4 regions of the Desulfallas thermosapovorans DSM 6562 genome follow, and region 4 is predicted to be linked to each of the others. Evidence: riboswitches for the same ligand, from Rfam matches in the RefSeq annotation. Region 4 holds a riboswitch; each other region holds the start of a gene.
What was found. A riboswitch is a leader RNA that binds a small molecule or an ion and turns the genes downstream of it on or off. The one in region 4 is predicted to bind cobalamin.

Region 1: linked by a shared signal. The riboswitch ahead of cobT (nicotinate-nucleotide--dimethylbenzimidazole phosphoribosyltransferase) and the one ahead of cobK (precorrin-6A reductase) in region 4 are both predicted to bind cobalamin.
Region 2: linked by a shared signal. The riboswitch ahead of LX24_RS08370 (4Fe-4S dicluster domain-containing protein) and the one ahead of cobK (precorrin-6A reductase) in region 4 are both predicted to bind cobalamin.
Region 3: linked by a shared signal. The riboswitch ahead of cobU (bifunctional adenosylcobinamide kinase/adenosylcobinamide-phosphate guanylyltransferase) and the one ahead of cobK (precorrin-6A reductase) in region 4 are both predicted to bind cobalamin.

The regions. Positions count from the first base shown of each region.
Region 1 is NZ_VNHM01000002.1:148,767-154,428, reverse strand. It holds gene LX24_RS02610 (EcsC family protein) at 1-232, opposite strand, end outside; gene LX24_RS02605 (serine hydrolase) at 372-1,229, shown strand; tRNA gene LX24_RS02600 (tRNA-Ala) at 1,316-1,390, shown strand; gene LX24_RS02595 (pyruvate kinase alpha/beta domain-containing protein) at 1,738-2,283, shown strand; gene cobT (nicotinate-nucleotide--dimethylbenzimidazole phosphoribosyltransferase) at 2,287-3,363, opposite strand; cobalamin riboswitch at 3,478-3,668, opposite strand; gene fni (type 2 isopentenyl-diphosphate Delta-isomerase) at 3,773-4,822, opposite strand; gene LX24_RS02580 (ferredoxin domain-containing protein) at 4,841-5,365, opposite strand; gene LX24_RS02575 (hypothetical protein) at 5,498-5,662, opposite strand, start outside.
Region 2 is NZ_VNHM01000008.1:63,029-68,690, reverse strand. It holds gene LX24_RS08375 (aldehyde ferredoxin oxidoreductase family protein) at 1-1,651, opposite strand, end outside; gene LX24_RS08370 (4Fe-4S dicluster domain-containing protein) at 1,644-1,940, opposite strand; cobalamin riboswitch at 2,057-2,244, opposite strand; gene LX24_RS08365 (poly-gamma-glutamate hydrolase family protein) at 2,387-3,028, shown strand; gene LX24_RS08360 (YcdB/YcdC domain-containing protein) at 3,131-5,263, shown strand; gene LX24_RS08355 (methylated-DNA--[protein]-cysteine S-methyltransferase) at 5,451-5,662, opposite strand, start outside.
Region 3 is NZ_VNHM01000001.1:132,049-137,710, forward strand. It holds gene cbiB (adenosylcobinamide-phosphate synthase CbiB) at 90-1,049, opposite strand; gene LX24_RS00640 (cobyric acid synthase) at 1,052-2,587, opposite strand; gene cobU (bifunctional adenosylcobinamide kinase/adenosylcobinamide-phosphate guanylyltransferase) at 2,587-3,168, opposite strand; cobalamin riboswitch at 3,316-3,521, opposite strand; gene LX24_RS00650 (translation initiation factor 2) at 3,650-3,904, opposite strand; gene LX24_RS00655 (LL-diaminopimelate aminotransferase) at 3,971-5,149, opposite strand; gene LX24_RS00660 (PHP domain-containing protein) at 5,191-5,662, opposite strand, start outside.
Region 4 is NZ_VNHM01000005.1:93,447-99,108, forward strand. It holds gene LX24_RS05830 (energy-coupling factor ABC transporter ATP-binding protein) at 1-26, opposite strand, end outside; gene cbiQ (cobalt ECF transporter T component CbiQ) at 23-802, opposite strand; gene LX24_RS05840 (energy-coupling factor ABC transporter substrate-binding protein) at 812-1,093, opposite strand; gene LX24_RS05845 (energy-coupling factor ABC transporter permease) at 1,108-1,830, opposite strand; gene cobK (precorrin-6A reductase) at 1,982-2,749, opposite strand; cobalamin riboswitch at 3,113-3,313, opposite strand; gene LX24_RS05855 (hypothetical protein) at 3,420-3,896, opposite strand; gene LX24_RS05860 (TatD family hydrolase) at 3,943-4,707, opposite strand; gene LX24_RS05865 (FadR/GntR family transcriptional regulator) at 5,078-5,662, opposite strand, start outside.

The sequences.
Region 1 (5,662 bases), on a different contig from region 4:
CCGCCGCCATATCCAGTGCCGTGCCGCCCACCAGGGTTACAAGCGTGCCAACAACCGGCACGGCGGCGGGTAAAGCGGTAATCGCACCACTGGCCGCACACAACCTGCTCTTACGGGCAATAATTAGTTCGCATAACTCCCGGTTGGTCAGGTCCGGGTGTTGCCTGCGTAATTTTTCCACACTACGACGTACATCTTCTTTATTTATCATAGCAAAGGGATTAAATAGCATATTTTAGCTCCATACTTAAACTGACATTTTTTTTCGCAATTTGTGATTCCGCTTGAGTAAAAAACCGTGTACTGGACTATATTTACTTATTATGGTAATATTGTAATAATTAAACAAAATAAATACGGGAGGCTTACCCTTGCGCTTTAATAAAACTGCTTTATATGCGTTGTTAACGGTGTTGCTGCTAACCGGCGCCGCAGGTATCAGTGAACCGCTTAAAAAAAACTCCTCCGCGGTACCTGATTACTCACCGCTGCAAGAACAAATCGCCGGTTACCTGGATAAACAACCCGGTGTTTACGGGCTTTACTTCATTGATATAAATTCGGGCCGGGGGTTTGGGTATAACTCCCGTACAGTCTTTCATGCCGCCAGCACCTTTAAGGTACCTATGAATCTATACCTTTACCGCGCGGCGGACCAGGGGCAGTTAAATTTGTCCGAGCGGCTGTTTTTCAGGGACAAGCACCTTGAAGGTGGCACCGGAATACTGCAAAACCAACCGCCCGGAGAAAGTTATACCATAGCCCAACTGGCCGATTACTCCATACTCTACAGCGATAACGTGGCCACTAATATTTTATTGGATCGCCTGGGCAAGGAAAATGTAAAAGAATTTATGCGCTCCCTGGGTGGACAGGTGGTGGACAATGAACAAAACATCACCTGCCCCCGTGATTTAGCGCTGTACATGCAGGAGGTACTGCGCTTGGCCCGGCAACCGGCAGGGGAAAAGCTGTTGGAAAACCTGTTTGACAATAAGCTCAAAGACCGCATCCCCGCGCCTCTGCCTCCGGATATAAAGGTGGCCAATAAAATAGGTACCTGGCCTCCATCTGAAACGTATAATGATGTCGCCTACGTTGCCCATCCTAAACAGCCCTATATACTAGTGGTTACCAGCAAAGAAACACCCGGTTATAGGGAAGCTGTGGCGGTCATCCGTCATCTTTCTGAATTAGTATACCGGTATCAAACCAGTGCAGCAATCTGACTGGCTTATATTGTTTAATCCACACTTAGCCCTTGATTATCAGTGAATTTTATGCTATTATAGTTTCTGTTCATTAAATTGTACAGGGGCGTGTAGCTCAGCGGGAGAGCATTGCGTTCGCAACGCAGGGGTCGGGGGTTCGAATCCCCTCTCGTCCACCAAAAAGGCCGTCAGGCCTTTTATTTTTTATTCATCATAACACATTTTTTAATTTAGTTCACCAGCCCCGTCCTGCCAGTTACTGCACAGGCTAACAACATAATAATCAAATAGTTTTCTATGTAAATACCGGTCATCTGTCGGATAAAATACCTGCCTTTGTCACTTGTTTGACAGATAAAACCCTGTTTTTACATATATAATAGCAGTGACAAGATACTCCCAAGTTTTTAAATGATACTCCTCTTCCAACGCTCCTTCTAGGGGGCGTTATTTTTTTAGCCCAGTGCTTGTCAAATTGTAAGCACTGGGCTAAAATGGGGGTTAAAAACATACCGGGAGGTTTTTTATGTACTGGGAAAAAAAAGGCCCCGAAAATACCGATGCGACCATAAAGGCCGCACTGGAAAGGGCTAACCAAAGAAATATCAATTACCTCGTCGTAGCGTCCAGCAGCGGGGATACCGCCCGCAAATTAATTGATTGCGGCCGCCGGGTGGTATGTGTCAGCTACCATGTGGGCTTTGACAACCCGGGCAGCAGGCGCATGAGTGACGAAGTTCTGGCCGAGCTCAATCAAAAGGGCATCCAGGTATTATTTACCACCCACCTGTTGGCCGGAGTGGACCGGGCCATCCGCAATAAATTCGGTGGTGTTTACCCCTCCGAAATTATGGCCCAAACCCTGCGCATGCTGGGCCAGGGGGTTAAAGTATGTGTGGAGATTAGTGGCATGGCACTGGATGCCGGGCTAATTCCATATGGGGAAGAAATCATTGCCATCGGCGGAACGGGCAAAGGCGCCGATACCGCTGCGGTCATTGCGCCCGCCCATTCCAACCACTTCTTTGATACCAAGGTAAAGGAGATTATCTGCAAACCCAGGGAGTTCTAAATACTACCTATGCTCCTGGAGCAGCTTTTCTTCGTCCATATCCATAACGCCGGCTTCCTGGAAAGTAACCATTTCATCCAATACCCGGCAGGCAGCGTCAATAATATGCATAGCCAGGGCTGCTCCGGTTCCTTCTCCCAAACGCATCCCCATGTGTAGCAAGGGGGTCAGCCCTAAGAGTTCAAGCATTAACCCGTGACCGGGCTCACCGGACAAGTGAGAAGCCAGCATATAATTTTTGGACTCGGGCTTTATGGCAGCGGCAATTAGAGCAGCCGCCCCGGTAATAAACCCGTCAACCACTACCGGCACTCGATTAGCTGCACAACCCAGCACTACTCCGGCCAGGCCGGCTATTTCCAAGCCACCCACTTTGGCCAGAACATCCACGCCGTCAGCCGGATCAGGACGATTTATTTCCAAGGCCCGGGTTATAGCCCGGCGCTTCTTATCCAGCACCTCGTCATTGATCATGGTTCCCCGGCCGGTTACATCATTGACGGAATACCCACCCAGCACAGCTAAAATGGCACTGCTGGGTGTAGTATTGCCTATACCCATATCACCCAGAGCCAGCAGTGTGGCACCCCGTTCTATTTCGGCCCGGGCCACTTCAATACCCACTTCCAGCGCCGCCACAGCCTCATCCCGGGTCATGGCCGGCCCGGCGGCAATGTTACCGGTGCCCGCCTTGACCCGGCGCTTTAATACCCCGGGTATATCTACATCGGCCGCAACACCCACGTCCACCACCGTAATGGAAGCTCCGGCATGCCGGGCCAGCACTCCGATACCGGCCACCCCATTGATAAAAGCGGGCAACATTTGCCAGGTCACATCCCGGGGCGCTGCGCTTACCCCTTCATCCGTCACACCGTGATCACCGGCCATTACTATAACAGCCCGTTTACCAATACGCGGGCGCGGCTGGCCCAATATACCGGCCAGTTTCAGGGCTATCTGCTCCAATTGACCCAGGCTGCCCGGGGGCTTGATTAAGCTATCCATCCGCTCCTTTGCTTGGGCCATGGCCACATCATCCAGCATCCCAATCTTGTTGACGGTTTCAGTCAGCAGCATAAAAAAACCTCCTGTAAATAAATTTTTACTATGCCCGGTAGAGATAAAAAAGTTCACAGCCATACAAGGCCGTGAACTTTACCATCATCCACCGATATACCCTTTCATTAATAAGAGTCTACCGCACAGCAGGCAGGTCTCCTGGCTTCCGGATCGACACCTAAAGCGCCGCCTTCCCGGCGATACATCACCAGTGGCTATAAATGGCGCGGGCTACCCGGTTACAGTGGCGGGACCGCCCGGGAATTGCACCCGGTTCCCTATTCTCCCTTTTCCCAAAGGGCACCTGCTGTGGTATTCAATTGTATGAAATATATCCTAATTCACCTGGGCCCTATTATAGGGTCAATCATAACCCATATAGTTATTCCACACCACCTTGGCAATTCCTGCTTGCCCGCAAAAAAAATCAACGCCTGGCATAACAATCAATATCAATACCACGCCGCTTAAGCCATGCTGCGGTTAACCCGGTAATCACCAGAGGGCGTCTGGCCAGAGCCGCCATGTGCGAAGCCCCGGTAAGCATCATCACCCGCTTGAGGCCGGAGATTAATTCACCGATATAATGAACCAGCCCCTCGGGTCCCCTTTTCTTTAAGACCCGTAAAAAAGGCCCGGCCAGCGCCACCAGGGAAGCCCCGGCGGTCAGAGCCTTGGCAGCGTCCTCCGCTGTGCGCACTCCCCCCGAGGCCACCACGGATATTGTTTTACCGGCATTAAGGGCCTCTAGTAAACTAATGGCCGTGGGTATACCCCAACGCTCCAGGGCAATACCCCCCTTGCCGCCACGCCTTCCCTCAATGGCTGCAAAATTGGTACCGCCCCAACCGCTGACATCTATGTAGCGCACTCCGGCATCAGCCAAAGCAGCTACCGTCTCCCGGGCCATGCCGCAACCGACTTCTTTAACCAGTACCGGTACGGGTAAATTCGCCGCCAGGTTCCTGATATTTTCCAGAACACCGCTAAAATTCATTTCCCCCTCGGGCATAGCCAGCTCCTGGTTCACATTAAGATAAAGCTGGATACCATCGGCATTAATCATTTCCACGGCTTCCAGCGCCTGTTCCAGGGTGCAAAGGGCGCTCAGATTGGCCAGCAGCAGGCCTTCGGGATTAAACTCCCTGGCCACGGAAAAAGTATCCCGCACCGCCGGATCATCCAGCGCTGCCCGCTGGGACCCCACCGCCATGGCAATTCCCGTAAAAGCAGCCGCCCTGGCTAACTCCCGGTTAATTCCCAGTACACCGGAATGCCCCCCGGTAATGGCGTTAATCATCAGTGGTGCCTTCAGTTTTTTACCCATGAAACTGCATGAAGTGTCCAGCTTGTCCCAATCCAGCTCAGGCAGCGCATTATGCACCAGTAGAAGATCGGCAAAACCGGAATGATGTAGCACCTCGGGCAATTCCATGGCGTATCGGATGTGCTCAAGCTTTCTCTTTTTCCTGGTTATAGCCCGCGCCCCCCACAGCTATTTTACCGGCCGGTCAAAATATATATTTTTGCTGGTGGCCGAGATGGGGATGGCACAAACAATGGCCCCCTTGACCAAACCCATTTTTTTAGCCACCACAGCCGGCCGGTACATAACCCGGTTATCGACATTCAGGATACCCGCAGTTTTAGCCGCCGAACCAAGGGCAATCCCCAAGTCCATCACCCGCCAGGCGCATAGCGGTCCTAAAAAATCCGGCCCCTGGCGGCTCTCCAATTGAGCACATTGCTCATGTCCACAGGCACCACAATCAAGACCCAGGGGGACATTTTCGCGTAACGACACGAATAATACGGCTTCCGAATGCCGGATGTTTTCCGCGTCACGGTCAAAATTAACTTTACCGGTTTCCCGGCCGAATTTATCCATTTCATCGGCCAGTCTTTGAAGGTCGTCACCCGACAACACTTGAATGTCCAAATAATCCTGCCCCAAGCATTTGGGTGCAGTTCTGGCGGACACCGCCATAAGCTCGGCAACCGTATGCATGATACCGGACAATTGATAACGCCTCCCACTGCCAATTGGCATTTTTTATATCATACCACATGCCGGCAGGGGAGCCAAAAACAAAAACGTTCAGCCGGGGATCGCCTGCTAAACGTTTATGCTTGCACCATAGTTCACACTTAATTACATAACATATTTCACAAACCAGAACGCGCTACATCCCAATAAGCACATGGCGCCGGCAAATAAATAATTAATAACTCCTTCACTTACCTGACTCGGGTGGTCGGCACGGCACATTTCCACCCTGGCAAGTTCCGCCCGCAGGAAAGGTTCTTCCAGCCAGCG
Region 2 (5,662 bases), on a different contig from region 4:
TTCGTTCTCCAATCAACTCCAGTTCAAGGACATCCACATCCCAACCGGTGGCAAAGGCCAGTAAATCCCGAAAATGCACCGGCAGAAGCGGTTTCATAGCAATGCCTTCAAGTTTGCAAAGGCCCAGGGAATCCACTACACAGTGCCAATTTTCATGCCAATACATTAATTGCGGTTTGGTTTCATATTTCATCCAATAATTAGGGGTAACATTAATACCCAGCAGTTCCTTAATATCTTTAGCATATATTTCGGGACCGACTTCATACATGGGTAAACCCTTAAGGTGGTCACCGCCCCGGGGCGAAACCGCAAAAGATAAAGCCATACCTTTGGTGCCGCGCACATCCACCGCCGGGTAATCCATACCTTTGCTATGCACCACCAGTTCCACTCCACCCATCTTTTTGGCGGCACGCAAGGCCCCTTCTGCCAGCAAGCCGCCAAAACCTTCGCGATGAGCTATCTTATTTATCAGTTCTATAATCAGTTTATGGCTGCCCCAGTGCAAGGGTTGGTTCAGGCCGGTATCACTGTCCTTGATTATACCTCGCTGGTATCCCTCCATGGCCCAGGCCACAGCGTTTCCTGTGGATATGGTGTCCAGACCCAGTTTGTTGCACAGCGTGTTGGCAAATAATATGCTTTCCATATTACCATTACCGCACTTGGAACCAAAAGCCGATATGGTTTCATATTCCGGTCCCTCACCCAGAGTACCGGCATAATCTCCACTACTTACCTTGTAAAACCTGCTGCAGCTCACCGGGCAGTTGAAGCATCCTTTACGCTTGGTTATATAGTTTTCCAGCAGCACCTCACCCCGCAAGTTTTCCCCTTCTTCAAAGGTGGATTGCTGGAAATTCCGGGTTGGTAGAAAACCCAGCATTTGGGCCAATCCGGTGATAGCTGTGGTACCGAATGTTGAAGCCACTTCATACAGGGGATCGTTTCGGATAGCTTCCACCGCACGTGCGACGGCCTCGCGAAATTGTGCCGGTTTGGCCACGCTAGTGCCCATGTTTCCCCTGACAGCAATGGCCTTTAAATTTTTACTGCCCATCACCGCCCCGGGACCGGTGCGGGCTGCTGCCCGGGCCAGATTGCATATAATAGCGGCAAAACGCACCCGGTTTTCCCCGGCCGGACCAATACAGGCTATTTGTATAGTGTTATCACCCAGCTCCTTTTTGATAGCCTCGTCAGTTGACCAGGTGTCTTTGCCCCAGAGGTGCCGGGCATCGCGAATGGTTACCCGGTCATTGTCCAGCCATAAATACACCGGGTGCTCCGCTTGACCTGTAATAATAATATGGTCATAACCAGCTTGCTTTAGTTCCGGACCCCAGTGACCGCCGCAGTTGGAATCCCCGAATATGCCGGTAAGGGGTGACTTGGCGGTAACTGTAAAACGACCGGAGCAGGGAGCCAACGTGCCAGACAGCGGTCCCACACCGAAAATGAGGGGTGCCTTCGGGTCAAAGGGGTCCATCCCTTGCGGGGCCAGATCATAGAGTAACCGAGCGTTAACACCGGATTGCCCCAGGTAACCATACGCCAGCTCAGCCGGTAGTTCTGTTGTTTGGTAGGATTTCGAGCTCAGATCCACCCATAACACCTTTCCTGCCCAGCCATGCCACTGTTTACTCATTGCCATTCCCTCCCGCCATTTCCAAAGCGTTAAATAAGCAGCTGCCTACACACGCCGGTACGCCCGAACCCCTTTCTTCCGGCAGTTCCTTTCCGCAGAAGCTGTCCAGGCACAACTGGTTGAACACCGGGTAATCCTTGCCTTCATCCTCCAGCTTCCAGATACGTATACCGGCTAAGCGTGGATTAACAAGCCCCTGATCCGTCCAAGCACAGGCCATCTCACAACGCCTGCATCCCCGGCAATTTTCCGGATGGATGATTATGCGATTTTGCAATGCGTTTAACACAGCCACTACCTCCCTTATTTTTTCTAACTCTTTAGTTGCACATATTTAAAAAAGCCCGGCCCCATATGGGCCGGACTTTTCCATCATCCGATCTCTTGCTACCGTATTTACGCGGTAGGTGTTATAGTTTATGGGCAGGTCTCCTGGCTTCCGGATCATTAAACTACTTGAGCCTTCCCCCTTTTAACAAAGGAGTGGTCTAATTCAAGGTTTTCCCCGGTTACAGTGGCGGGACCGCTCAGGACTTGCACCTGAATTCCCTATTCTTCCCTTTAAAAGGGACACCCAAAAACCTGAGTATTATTCTTTTATTATATTTATTTAACTTAAAGTTCCAAATCCCTTCAATTTTGCAATATTTTTTTCCGGCATCAAATATAGATGGTATAATGTACCGGTTAATATAATCTTGCACTTACAGCAGTGAAATAAAAGGGGTGATTCATGTGCCGGATCGCTATGGAAGTTTTCAAGAATTACAGGCGGATAAACAAGAAAACGTGGACTATCGCATCAAGTTAAGAAGCGGCAAGTACCCTGTCCTGATTATGGCACCCCACGGTGGCATAATCGAACCTTATACCGCGGACATTGCCGGGTGGATTGCCGGGGATGATTTTGCCCTTTACGTTTTTGAAGGTGTTAAAGCCGCCAGCAGCAAGGAACTACATATCACCAGCCACAACTTCGACGAGCCCCGGGCTCTGGCGGCCGCAGCCCGGGCGGAGATAGTTTTAACCGTGCACGGACTGCGCAATGGTACCGAGGAGTTCATCATGGTGGGCGGCCTCGATGAGGAACTGGGTAATGGGGTAAAAAAAGCACTTCGGGAGGCGGGTTTCACCATTAAAGAAACCACTGCCCAGTACAGGGGCCGGCGGCAAGCCAATATCTGCAACCGCGGTCGCAGGGGTAAAGGTATCCAGTTGGAAATCACCTTCGGCCTGAGAAAACGGCTATTTGATGATGTTCACTTAAGACAACGTTTTGTTAGCACCGTGCGCTCTTTTTTATGGGATAGCTTACAAAATTTATCCTTTGGCAGGGATACGTTAATATATGAAGAAAATAACAATACGGATAGATAACAGCACAGTCACCTCACCAGGCACCGGGGTGACTTTTTTTGTACAGGGGGTGTTGCATAAAGTATTAACCAATACCGCATTTATTTCTAAGGAGGGTTCAACTTGCGCAAGCCACTAATTCTTTTCGTTTCGTTTATACTACTGCTTTGTTTTAGCACAACAGCACCGGCCCAGGAAGAAAACCGTAAAATCAGTACCCGGGAGGAGGCCATTAGCCATGCGGTTCAATTGTTCCCGGAAATAATCAGGGGCAAGGAAAATTTACTGCATGTAGACTTCAGCAGTGACCAGCACTTTGGCGGACACACATGGACAGTTACTTATAGCCGGAGCGAACCGTTACCATACAGGCTATCCATCAGTTTTAGCGCCGAAACGGGACAACTGGTTAATTTTCACTACATTCCCGACAAGTACCCCGGCGATACCCGGGTGCTCAGCCGGGACGAGGCTAAAAAAATCGCGGATGATTTTATCAAAAAACACCATCCTGATAAAACCGGTAAAATAGCAGAGCAGGAAATAGATCCGGCAGCTTATTATGACGGCAGCATTAATCTGATTTATTATTTCAGCTGGCACCAGCTAGTTGACGGGAAACAGTTTGACGCCAATACATTAAGTGTTGGAGTTAACGCCATATCGGAACAGGTGGTACATTTTTATTGCCAGTGGATGGACAATGTCGATATACCGCAACACCCTGTCATGGACCGGGATACTTTTACCAGCCAGGTAGTGAACAAACTGGGGTTATACCCCTGTTATATTATAAACCCAGGTTCTCCAACCCCAGGCGCCAGATTGATATACAGATTAAACAGCGCTTACAACGCCTTTGATGCGGCCAGCGGCAACCCGCTGGATTATGAGGGCAAGGAAATTTCAATCGAGGAAGCCCGCTTGTTTACCCAACAACTCACCCCCGTGCCCGCCTCCAAAACTAAACCGGACCGGCAGCCGAAACAGGGAACCATTGCCCCGGACAAACTGCCGCAAATAGCGGAATCCTTTTTTAAAAAGTTAGGCATTGAGGGTGCGGTCAGGCGTTCCGGCAGCGGGCACAGCAGCGGCCCGGGCTACAGTATGGAATACTGGTACTATTCGGTGGAACAGAATAATAGTTCACGCATATCCGGTGAAATTAGTGTCGGGATTGATACCAGCACCGGTGATATGGTTGATTATCGCAATCGCCAGGCCGAGAGCCGTGGTGCCACCGGAGAAGGTATAACACGGGATAAGGCCCTGGCCGCAGCGACCGCATTCCTATCCAAGGCCAGCCCGGAAAACACCGAAAACATGTTACTAAGAAATATCCCCGCTTTTCATGGAAAAGAACCCGCTTATAGTTTCAGTTGGGTAAGGCTGGTAAACGGGGTACCTTTAATGGATGATATGGTGCATATCATCGTGGACCGTTATACAGGTGAAGTAACTGAATACCACAAGACACAACGAGCTGTAAGTTCTTTCCCCGGCACCAGGGACATCATATCACCGGATCAAGCACTGCAAGCATTTTTGAAGGCCCAGCCATTTGCCCTGGTATATAACAGCTACCAGAGCGATTCAAATGAGAACACCGGGAATGTCAGGCTGGTATACGCCGATATACAGAACCTGGCCGTTGATGCCCGGACCGGTGAAATAATCAGAACATACGGTGATAATCCCGACTTAATTGCCTATGATAAAATTATTGCCGGTCACCAGGCCCGGCTGCCCCTGGCGCTACTGGCCAGAAGCGGGCTGCTGCCGGAACCGGAAGTGTTTGATCCCAACGGTAGTGTTACCAGGCGCGAAGGGCTGCGGGTACTTGTCGCCATACCCAGCGATTACCGCTACAACAGTACCGCCACCGTCTCCCCCTTTTCCGACGTCACGGATAATGACGGGGACCTGGAGGTTATTCTGAAAGCCGTGCACTACAACATAGTTGAAGCAGGGGGAAAACTCCGCCCCGGCGCAATTTTGACCCGGGAAGACCTGGCGGTCTGGCTGGTGAACATGCTCGGTCACCGGGAGGTCGCCGAGGCCCAGGACTTAAACATTGTTCTTGATTACCAGGACGCCGCGCAAATCGGCAGCGGCAAGAAAAATTATGTAGCCATAGCCGCAGGACTTAACCTGATGGACGCAGACGCCGGTGGCAATTTCAGACCCCAAGACCCGGTTACCTGGGGGGAACTGGCCGGTGTGGCAGTCAGGATAGCACCACGGCTGGCAAGGTAATTGCCTAGTAATGCCTGATCCGGCCATTTTTATCAAAACAGCCCTACTGTTCCATAAAGAATAGTAGGGCCTAAATTTAATTTATAATCAATTTATTATTTGAACTGAGAATTCTCGCAAGTATATTCATATAAGGTCGTGTCGGTAACAGCACCATCCCAAAACGCTTTATCACCGGCAGCATGTTTTAGAGAGCGGTGCCCTTTTGGGGCAAAAACAAGTTGGACATGTCAACACCCTCCAATTCAAGCAGTTTTTTCTTTATACCAACACCCCCGGCATATCCCGTCAAACTGCCGTTAGAACCTACAACCCGGTGGCAGGGAATTATGATTGAAATGGGATTGTGGCCGACAGCCCCGCCCACTGCTTGACTGGACATGCTTTCCTTGTTCATTT
Region 3 (5,662 bases), on a different contig from region 4:
TTTAATTTTGCCGTACCGTTTAAACAGGTATGGTATACATGCAAGTACAGTATTCAGGCAATACATCACACTGGTACCAGGCGAGTAGCTTAATTTATGACTAGCCAGGCCAGTACCACAAGGCAAATCACAGCACAGGTCGAGGACAGGTACAGCATGTCCACCGCCCGGACAATATGATCCGGCCTGAACTCCTCCAACGGGTCACCCATATAAGTGCGAAATGAAGCCACCCCGTCATAGATATTACATCCCCCAAGCCTGACATGTATAGCCCCGGCCATAACCGACTCGGGTATGCCGCTGTTGGGACTGGGGTGACCGGCGGCATCCCTGCGCCATGCCCTCAGTGCCCGCTTCCAATCTCTTCCCGACAACCAGGCGGCCAGTAGCAGTACCAGGCCTGTCAGACGGGCCGGTATATATCCCGCCCAATCATCCAGCCGGGCTGACGCCCATCCCAAGTACAAATACCGGTCATTTTTGTAACCCAGCATAGAGTCCAGCGTGTTTATCGCCCGGTAGGCCATGGCCAGAGCAGGCCCGCCAAGGCAAGCATAAAAAAGCGGTGCCACCACGGCGTCGTTAATATTTTCGGCCACGGTTTCCACAGTAGCCCGCACCATTTGCTCCCTATCCATTGATTCGGTATCCCGGCCCACGATATAGCCCACCTGCCGGCGGGCCACCTGCTGATCATCCGCTAGCAGCAGTTGCCTTATGGTACCTGCCGCTTCGGCAAGACCTCTGGTAGCCAAAGTGGTGGAAACAATCCAGGCTCCCAAAAACAAATAAACATAATAACTGGCCTGCCGGGCTGCCCATAAAATAAGCATGGTAACACCAAAACTAACCACAACCACCGTTATGGCTATACCCACCCCCGCTGCTTTCAGGGCCAAAGGGGATGAGGCAACGCTCCTGGCCACCTTCTCCAGGCGGGCAATACCCCGGCCGATATATACCACCGGATGGGGTAAGCGGGGCGGGTCTCCAACCAACAAATCAATTATAAAACCGACCAGGGCAAATAAAACAAATATATTCATCTTTATATTTCCATTAAGCGGTAAATTAGCCCCATATCCAGGCTATTACGCACCAGTTCAGCCAACCGGTCATAACCCGCTTGTTTTTTTTGTTCGGTACTTATTATGGCTGCTTGCCCCTCAGTATCCAGACCCTTTTTCTTTTTCAGTATATTAACCAGGTGCCGCCTGAATAAATCATTATCAAATATACCGTGTATATATGTGCCCCATACAGACCCTTCGGCATTTTGCGCCCCGTCCGGCACATCCACCTGTTGACCGGAACGTGTTTCGATTATAAAAGCGGGCCTGGCTTGGGCACCCAATTCGGTTCGGCCCATATGAATCTCGTAACCTGTTAGGTGCCCGCCGAAACCGCCCAGGTAATCACCATCACCGGCCACCGTAGCTTGTACTTGGCTGGTCACCTTTTCCCTGGCAAAGGTTGTTTGCATATCCAGCAGCCCCAGCCCGGGAATATGTTCAATGGATGATTCGGTTTTAAAAGGGTCCTTAAGCTCACGGCCCAGCATTTGAAAGCCGCCGCAAATACCGACCACCGGCACTCCCCGGCGGGCCAATCGCACCACTTCACCCGCCAACCCGGTTTGTTTGAGATAAAGAAGATCCTCAATGGTATTTTTACTACCAGGTATAATAACCAAATCCGGCTGACCCAGCGTATCATCACAGCCCACATAGCGCAAATACACGCCGGGTTCACTTTCCAGGGGATCGAAATCAGTAAAGTTGGAGATCCGGGGCAAGCGCAACACGGCAATATCCACTTTGTCACCATCATTAACGGCCAGGTAATTCTTTCTCTCCATAACCACCGAATCTTCGTCCTGTATGTATAAATCATCAAAATAGGGCACTACGCCGCATACCGGCACCCCTGTTTTTTGTTCTAGGAATTTAATAGCGGGTTGAAATAAATTCACATCACCGCGAAATTTATTTATAATGATACCCTTAACCCTCTCCCTGTCCCCGGGGGGAAGCAATTCCAAAGTACCCACTACTGCCGCCAGGGCGCCGCCCCGGTCGATATCAGCCACCAGTAATACCGGTGCCCCGGCTTGACGGGCAACCTTCATATTTACAATATCAGTGGCCTGCAAGTTAACCTCCGCCGGGCTGCCAGCCCCCTCTATAACCACAATATCAAAATCGTTTTGCAGCCTTTCCAGTGCTACGGTAACCACACTCCATAGTTTGCCTGCCAGCTCTTGATGATAGTCCCAGGCGTTATAATTGTCCAGCGGGCGTCCCAGTACCACCACCTGGGACGAAGCGTTACCCGTAGGTTTTAGCAAAATGGGGTTCATGTCCACGCTGGGCGGCACACCGGCCGCCTCGGCCTGTACCACCTGTGCACGGCCCATTTCCCCGCCGTCAGCGGTGACAAATGAATTTAAAGCCATATTTTGGGATTTAAACGGTGCCACCCGGTAACCATCCTGGTAAAAAATGCGGCACAAAGCAGCCGTTAAAACACTTTTACCGGCGTGGGAAGCCGTTCCCTGAACCATTATTGTTTTGGCTGCCACCATTATACCCCCCTTTGTGCGCCGCCTGAGGCCATTGATTTTAACTCCAGCGGCAGGCCGGCCACTATATAAAATACCCGGTCGGCAAGTTCGGCCAGTAGCTGGTTGACCCGTCCCGCAATATCGCGGTATGACCTGCCCAGTTCATATTCAGGCACCAGACCACAACCCACCTCATTGCTAACCATGATCAAATGTAAATTTTTATCCCGGGCTACATGAACAATCTCCCTGGCCTCGGTGGTAATATGGTTTTCCTTTTCCAGTCCACCTGCACCGGGGCGGGGCATATTTTCATCCAGCAATAAATTAGACATCCAAAGGGTTATACAGTCTATCAACACCACAGTTCCCGGGGGCAGCGTTGACAGCACACCGGTCAGGTTGTGTGTTTCCTCCACCGTGCGCCAGGCTTCCGGCCGGCGCAGGCGATGCTCTTTAACCCGCTGGGCCATTTCATCATCATGTATGCCGGCGGTAGCCAAGTAAACAACATTTTTGCCGGACCTTGCGGCCAATTTTTCAGCAAATCTACTTTTTCCGCTGCGCGTGCCACCAATAACCAGCACTATTTCACTTAACAAAAGAATATCTCCCCCATCTTAAACGTTTTATATAATTTGAACAACTACGCACCTAAACAATTTATTAATTTTAATAAAATAAAACTCCAGCTTTCCAAAACTGGAGTTTAAGCGCCCCATTAAAGAAAGCCATCACCATCTCACGCAGGTTATTGGCAATCACAGGCAGGTTTCCTGGCTAACGGGTCATTGCCGACATACACCTTCCCCCGAAGAGTGGTTGGACCGGATGTACCGGCTATGGCGACTACCCGCTTACAGTGGCGCAAGACCGCTCAGGCTTCAACCTGATTCCCTATTATCCCCCGGGTACTGTGGCGCACCCGCCGGGCACCTGTGAAAAAAGATCATAAATTTAACCTTTTGTTTTACATTTGTGCCAAGCTTTATCCAAATGCAACAACTTGGCCCCATTCATACAAAATTATATCATAACTTAAAAAAAAAGACCCATTGTTAGGGTCGTCTTAAATAAGTATTTTTATTGATCTTTAATTTTCGCTTCCAGTTCCATAATCTGCCTGTTTTTCTTCAATAACCAGCAAGCATACTTGTAATTATTCCGGTGCAACCGGCGGTTTTCCTTCTCCAGCCTGGCCAAAAAGAATGTCTTTTCTTTTTCCACCTTTTCAACCAAGTTCATCAATACCCTGCGGCTAAGACGAAGTTGGTCCACTTTGTCCTCCAACTCCTGTATCCTGCGCTGGAAATACTGTACATCCGGGTATTCTTCCATCGCAACACCACCTTGACCGTCTTCTAATAGTTTTATTATATGACAGGTGGTAATTAAATAGACATATCAGGCCGGTACCCCGGAGCGTAAAAATTCGCCAATACGGCGCACTGCTTCTTCCAATACAGGCTCGTCCCGCACTAAAGCAATACGCAGGTAACCCTCGCCCATCTCCCCAAAGGCAGTGCCCGGGATCAACAAAACACCAGTACTGTTCAATAGTTTTAAAGCAAATTCCCTTGAGGAACAACTACACTCCTTAGGTAGGGGCGCCCAAACAAACATAGAAGCCTTAGGTCTGGGGACCTCCCAGCCCAGTTTAGCCAGGCCGTCCACCAGCACGTCCCGGCGCCGGCGATAACACTCCGCATTTTCCCGAACACAATCCTGGGGGCCCTCCAGGGCTGCTACGCCCGCCTCCTGCACAACGTTAAACACACCATAATCAATATTGGTTTTTATTTTATTCAATGCTTCCAAAATACCCGCATTGCCCACGGCAAATCCAACCCGACACCCGGCCATGTTATATGTTTTGGACAAAGAATAAAATTCAATGCCCACCTCCCGAGCACCGGGTACTTCAAGGAAGCTAACGGGTTTATAACCGTCAAAGGCCAGCTCGCAATAGGCAATATCGTGACAAACCACAATATCATAGGTGCGCGCAAAATCCACCAGTTCAGCAAAAAATTGCCGGTTAGCCGAAGCAGCCACCGGGTTGTTGGGGTAATTTACCCACAATAACTTTGCCCGCCGGGCCACCTCTCGGGGGATGTTTTTCAAATCAGGCAAAAAGTTGTTTTCTGCCAGCAAAGGCATAGGGTAAATTTCACCTTCAGCCAGTACAATACTGGTGGCATATATAGGATAGCCGGGATCGGGAATCAATGCTATATCCCCCGGGTTTATGTAGGCCATGGCTATGTGGGCTAAACCGTCCTGGGATCCCATTAGTACCAGCACCTCGTTATCAGGGTTTAATTCCACCCCAAACCTGTTTTTATACCAATTCGCAACCGCCCTGCACAATTCCGGCCGGCCCACCAGCGGGTAACGATAATTATCCAGTTTGTTCAAAGCCCGGTGCATGGCTTCTATTATGTGTGGCGCGGGTGGCCGGTCCGGGCTGCCCACACCCAGATTAATTACTTCAATACCCCGCTTTTCCACCTGTTTTTTCAGTTCTTCCATTTCATTAAAAATCGCTGAACTTATATTTTGTATTCTACGTGCCACTTCCAATTTAAATTCTCTCCCTTAAGTTAAAATATTACGAAGTATAGTCACCGACCGTTTGCCGCTGCCAGCGCCCGCAACTGTAAAACCGTTGTATAAGGTGCTTTGCCTTCACCCAACCGCCCGTGTCCCGCCATGCCCGTACCATGAAAATCAGATCCGCCGGTAGCCACCAACCCGTAGGTGCGGCAAAGTCCCAAATAGTAATTCTCCATTTCCCGGGGATGCTTGGGGTGGTACACCTCCAGCCCCTGCAGCCCGGCTTCTATTAAGGACACTATCAGATCGTCCGCGCAAGATATGCCTGGATGAGCCAATACGGGTACCCCGCCTAATTTTCTAACCAGCATGACCATTTCCGCCGGGTGATATTTTAACCGGGGTTCATAAGCCGGCTTGCCAACACCGATATAATATTCAAAGGCCTCGGCAATACTGCTGATTTTACCGGTAGCCAGCAGGACCTGGGCAATGTGCGGCCTACCCACCGAACCGTGCCCGGCTGTTTTTAGCACCTCG
Region 4 (5,662 bases):
CGGGCCTCAATAATATATGGTCTCATAATATTCCTCCCGCATACAGCGCCCAGGCCGCCAGTATACCGTCAACCGTTACTATCACCAGCACGTGACGTGCCGACCAGTTCCGTTTTTCTTCCACAAAATGCAGCTGCCCGTCATAACAACGTGCCACCATGGCGTCATACATGCTTTGGGATTGCTTGTAGGACTTGATAAACATAGACATTATCAATTGGCTTAGAGCGGTAAACCCGGTGCGCATATTTCTATAACCCAGCCGGGAAGACTGGGCAGTGTATATTTGCCCGGACATTCCCAACAATATGAATATCAACCTGTATATTAAAGCAATTAACTCCACCACCAGTGCGGGCATCCGCAATTTTTTCAGTAAACCCACAGTCTCCGTCATGGGTGTAGTGAGGGATAAAAAATACAGACAGGAAACCGCACCCAGTGAGCGAAAAAACAATTCCGCCGCAGTAAGAAGACCTGCCCTGGTTATACCCACGGTAAAACTTCCCGGGTGGACGGCCCATAGAAACTGCTGTGGTTCACGGGTTACCGAAACCGCCACTGCCAACACGCCAATAATCAGAAAGGAGCTGGGCACCATCAGCAGCTTGGCATAAAATCGCCATGGTACCCCGGCCCCAAACACCACCACCCCGGCCATCAACAGCGTGATAACCAGGGATGTGGCCAGTGATGGCAAAGCCAGGCAAATCCCGATGGTAATTACAAAAAAGAGGGTTTTTTCACCGGGGTGCATCCGAACCAGTCTGTTGTTGTATGCAAAATGATCAATTAATAACATACCGGATATTTAATCCCTTTCGGATTTTTTACTGCCCTTCATATACCCCAGGTAATAACATATAAAGCCCGCCCCCAGCGCCCCTTGCAAAGCAAATAACAGGCTTTCAATTTCCCCGCTGGGTGGCTCCCAAATAGAGGAAAACCAGGGTTCATAGTGGGGATTGATTTGCATAATAGCTTCTTCCGCCTGCCCGTCAGCTCCTTCGAATGCCGCTCCGTTGGCCATGATAAGCGGTAGTACTATGAAGACTGCCAACAAAACAAGCAGTAGTAGATTATTGCGCAGCATATTATTTTTCACGATTACCGCACCTCCCCCTGTAGGTGATCAGGAATTACGGCCAGCTCAATAAGCTCGTTCTGATTGTAATTATACAGTAAATTAAAGACCAGTACAGTAAGTAATCCTTCACTGATGGCCAGGGGAATTTGGGTAACGGCAAAAATCGCGGAAAATTTAGTAAAGGAGGCCGCAACTCCCCCGACAGCATCCGGTATGGCCAGGGCTAATTGAATTGATGTGGTAATGTACGTGAGCAAATCACCCAGGGCTGCACCTGCAAAGACAGCCAGCCACACGGGTGTGCCCAGTCGCCGGCACAATCTGAAAACTCCATAAGCCACAAAGGGACCCACCACGGCCATGGAGAAGGCGTTGGCACCCAAGGTGGTAATGCCGCCATGGGCCAAAAGCAGCGCCTGGAACAACAGTACAATACTCCCCAGTACCGCCATGGCAGCCGGGCCGAACAATATAGCACCCAATCCCACACCCGTGGGATGGGAGCAACTACCCGTCACCGATGGTAATTTTAGGGCTGACAAGGCAAAGGCAAAGGCCCCGGCAAAGGCAATGAGCATTTTCATTTTAGGGTTTAAACCAACTGTTTTGTTAATTGAAATCAGTCCCATGATAAAAAATGGCAAGGTTAATAAATACCATGCCGCGCACCATGTCGAAGGCAGGTAGCCCTCCATAATGTGCATGGCGTAAGCATTTTCCGGTATCACCAGCACCAGCAGCATGAAATAAACAAATGCCAAGCAAATAAATTTGGGTCTTATTGCCTCAAATACCGTTGTTATTGATAATAAACCTTTCAATAAATGCACCTTCTTTCATTGTAATAAAACAAAACTACAACGCATTAAACGTGTAATAAAGCTGTGTAAATTTTTACCGGGGTTGTAATGGTAGCTGTTGGTTAATGACCTGTACAGCTTCATCCCACCGGTACTCCCTCTGCGTAGTGGCACTTGGCCTTTTGACAATCACAACGGGAATTTTCAAAGCAAGGGCAGCATCAATTTTTGTGTCGGTACCCCCGGCCCGGCCGCTGTCTTTGGTGACCACCACTGCAGCCCGGTACATTTTAAACAGTGCTTTGTTGATTTGTTTGGAAAAGGGCCCCTGCATGGCCACAATGTCCCTGGTATGAATGCCCATGTCCTGGCATTTTTTAACCACCTTGTGCTCGGGCAATACTCTTACCACTAATCGAATGCCTTGTGTTTTTTGCAGTGCTACGAAGTGTTCCAGATCGTGGCTGCCCGTGGTCAAAAAAATTGTTTTTCCTAAACCGGCAGCTTTTTGGGCAGCCTCGGGCATGGAGGATACCGGGTGCAGCAGTTCATGGCATATATCTGTCTCCTCCCGGCCTATGCGCAGGTACATTATATTGTTTGCCCGGCACTGCCGGGCCAGCTCATCTTCCCCTTTTCCATCGAATGGGTGCCTGGCGTCAACTACGGCCTGCACCCCCAGTTCTTCCAGCCAGGTACCTGTACCGGTGTTCAAATTTTTATCTACCAAGATAGCCCCGTATTCTACAGCCAGTTCCCTGCCATAATCCGTAGCGGCCAGGGCCCCCACCCGGTACCCTTGCCCTACAAGTGTTTGGGTTATTAATTTTCCATCGCCTGTACCCTGTAAAACTAGAATCAAATAAAACCACTCCCAGTACAAAACCCCCTGGTATTAGCAGGGGGTTTAAAAATCACGGCGACCGCAGGCAAACCACAGTTCAACCACCCCCTAATAAAACTATCAGCGGTGCGTTTGAACAGGCCCGGTTTGCTGATTTGGTTATGCGGCCCCAAGTAACTTTGGGTTACCATGCCTACACAGCGGAAGATGTAACCGAATTTAAGCTGTGCGCTTCTCGAGCCACAGCACCTGTTTACATGTATAACAATAACTAAAGCCTTAGCTCCCACGTCAGCTAAGGCTTATCTTCACACTACCGTAAAAATACCGATTATTACGGCTGCAAAGTATAACCACACCAATCCTCTCCGTGGGAGGTCATTTATGTGTGCAACCCGGGTAGGTCTCCTGACTTATGGTTCATTGCACGCCTTTTATCCTTCCCGGTTAAACCGGTGGTAATCAAAAGGTGGCTCGCCATTTACAGTGGCCGGACCGTCCAGGACTTTCACCTGGTTCCCTGTTATCCCCTGGTAAACTATGTTTAAGCATGCCAGGGGCACCCGAGCGGTAAACTTTGTTATTAGATTATATATATTTGCAATAATAACACATTTATGCCATATTGTCCATACTGTAGCGGCATTGATACACCCTGACAACTGTTTCACATGCTTTTAACCGATGACTATTGCAGCAATATGGACAACAACCCCAACGGATTGTTTAATAGCAACACATCCGTGGCATCGAAGCTCAGCGTCACATCCCTTGTAATATTTAATGGGACAACCTCCAAAGTAACAGTAGCCCGGGCAGTGGTACCCTGAACAGTTATATCCCGCACATTGTGCAGTTTGATATTACCCCTCAATTGGTCAACCAGCTTTTCAGCAACGGGAGTTGCAGCGCCCACATACCTTTGGACGATTTCCATATTGCCACTGTTAATACCATTGATCAGTTCGGTAACGGCATTCTTGATATCTTGTTCAGTAAGCACAACAGGGTTTTCTACATAATCTTTGCCGGGTGAGCAGCCTACCATAAGTATGGCAGCTGCAATTATAAAAATTAATACCCGCTTTATATCGTTTCTCATGCCCTGCCCGGTAATAGAACCCCGTACAATTAAAAATTTGTTAAAACAACCGGTCTCTTCCACCGGGTCTCCCTCCTTTAACAAAAATTGATATAACCGTTTTGGGGCGCTATATTCCGTACAATTGAGCGGCATTTCCTCCTGCCAGTGCACTAATCAAATTTTCATCAACCTGACGGGAACGCATGTACTCCACCGCGTTTACAAACCCCGCCGGGTCATTGGGCATGATATTACTATAATCGCTGTTCATCATTCCTCGAGCGAACAGGTCAAGATGTTCCACCAGTACCGGAGCGGTCAGATTTTGTTCCCGCATGGTCAACCCCGGCAAGGCACCAAAATCATTAATTTGTCCGATGATATCAAGATGGGCGTGGTCAATAACCATTAGCGCAGGGTTAATACCTACTCGCCCGGCTATATTTAACATCTCATCCACCACAGCAGGCCGGTTTTCCTTGGGAGTATGTATAATAACCGGAACATTACAGTTTTTGGCCACCTCCAGCTGAGCCCGCAGTACATCCTTTTCCAAAGTCGAAATTTGGTTTATCCCTACTTCTCCGATGGCTACCACGGTATCACGATTGATAAACTCCGGCAAACTGTCAATCACCCTGGGCCAATCTTCCGGAATGCCGGCCGGGTGTACACCCACCGCCGAAAAAAGTTCTATGCCAAAGGAAGCGGCCAACTGTCTGTAAAACCCGTCAATCATTCTGAAATGGTCAAAATAGCTTTCAGCATGCCGGGCTGCCAAAACAATAGCGCAACTCACCATTTTGCCAATTCCTTTTTCCGCCATGATCCCAAAACCTGCATGGGGTATCATACCGGCATGGGTATGGCTTTCAATATAACATTTTGACATTTTAAAAACCTCTCTTTCATAACACTTAAATGTCAGGATACCAGGGATACATCGAGCTGGTAGACAAGTTCCCGAAAGGCTCTGGCTCCAATTTCTCGGGTGCAATATACAATCATAGTATATTTCCTGCACATTCATATTATTTCCTGCCGGCAACCGCGCGAATTGGAACAATACAAATTCAAAGCCCTAAAAAAAACAGGAACCTCTCGGTTCCGACGATAAAATCACCAGTAATTTTATTATAATGCATTATAATTCCCCTATTCTCCTACTGGTATTATGGTATGACCATAACAAAGCATCAAAATTACCTTGAATGCAAAATCTTTACCTGCTTGCTACTGATTTATGCATGACAATGTAACACTCAAATGTTGTTAAACAGGTACTCTTCGGCCTTGGACAAGTGCTCAAACATTGCCCTACGGGCTCCTTCGGGATCCTTGTTTTTAATGGCATCGTATATAGCTTGATGTTCTTTAATGATTCTCGGCGGGTTATCGGGATTTTGATACAGTACGTGCAATGTTGCGGATAAAACACGGCTCATAACATCACCGACGGTATTCATCAGTTTCAGCAGAAATGAATTATGAGAAGCCTCGGCAATGGTAAAATGAAACTGCAAGTCTGCCTCACCGCCCAAATTACCCTGTTCCACATCGTTCTTTAACCTTTGCAAAGACATATTAATGGTCTCTAATTGTTCAGGACTGCGACGCTGCGCAGCTAAACCTGCGGCTTCCACTTCCAGAATTCTACGCAGTTCCATGAATTCCCGAACGTTCTCACGGTCTGCGGGTAGCACCGGTGAGAAAGAATTCAGCAATATCTCAACATGTTGTTCACTGATATAAGTTCCTTCACCCGGTTTGATTTTAATTATGCCCATAGCTTCCATCACCCGGAAAGCTTCCCGAACAGCGGAGCGGCCCACCTGAAATTTTTCGGC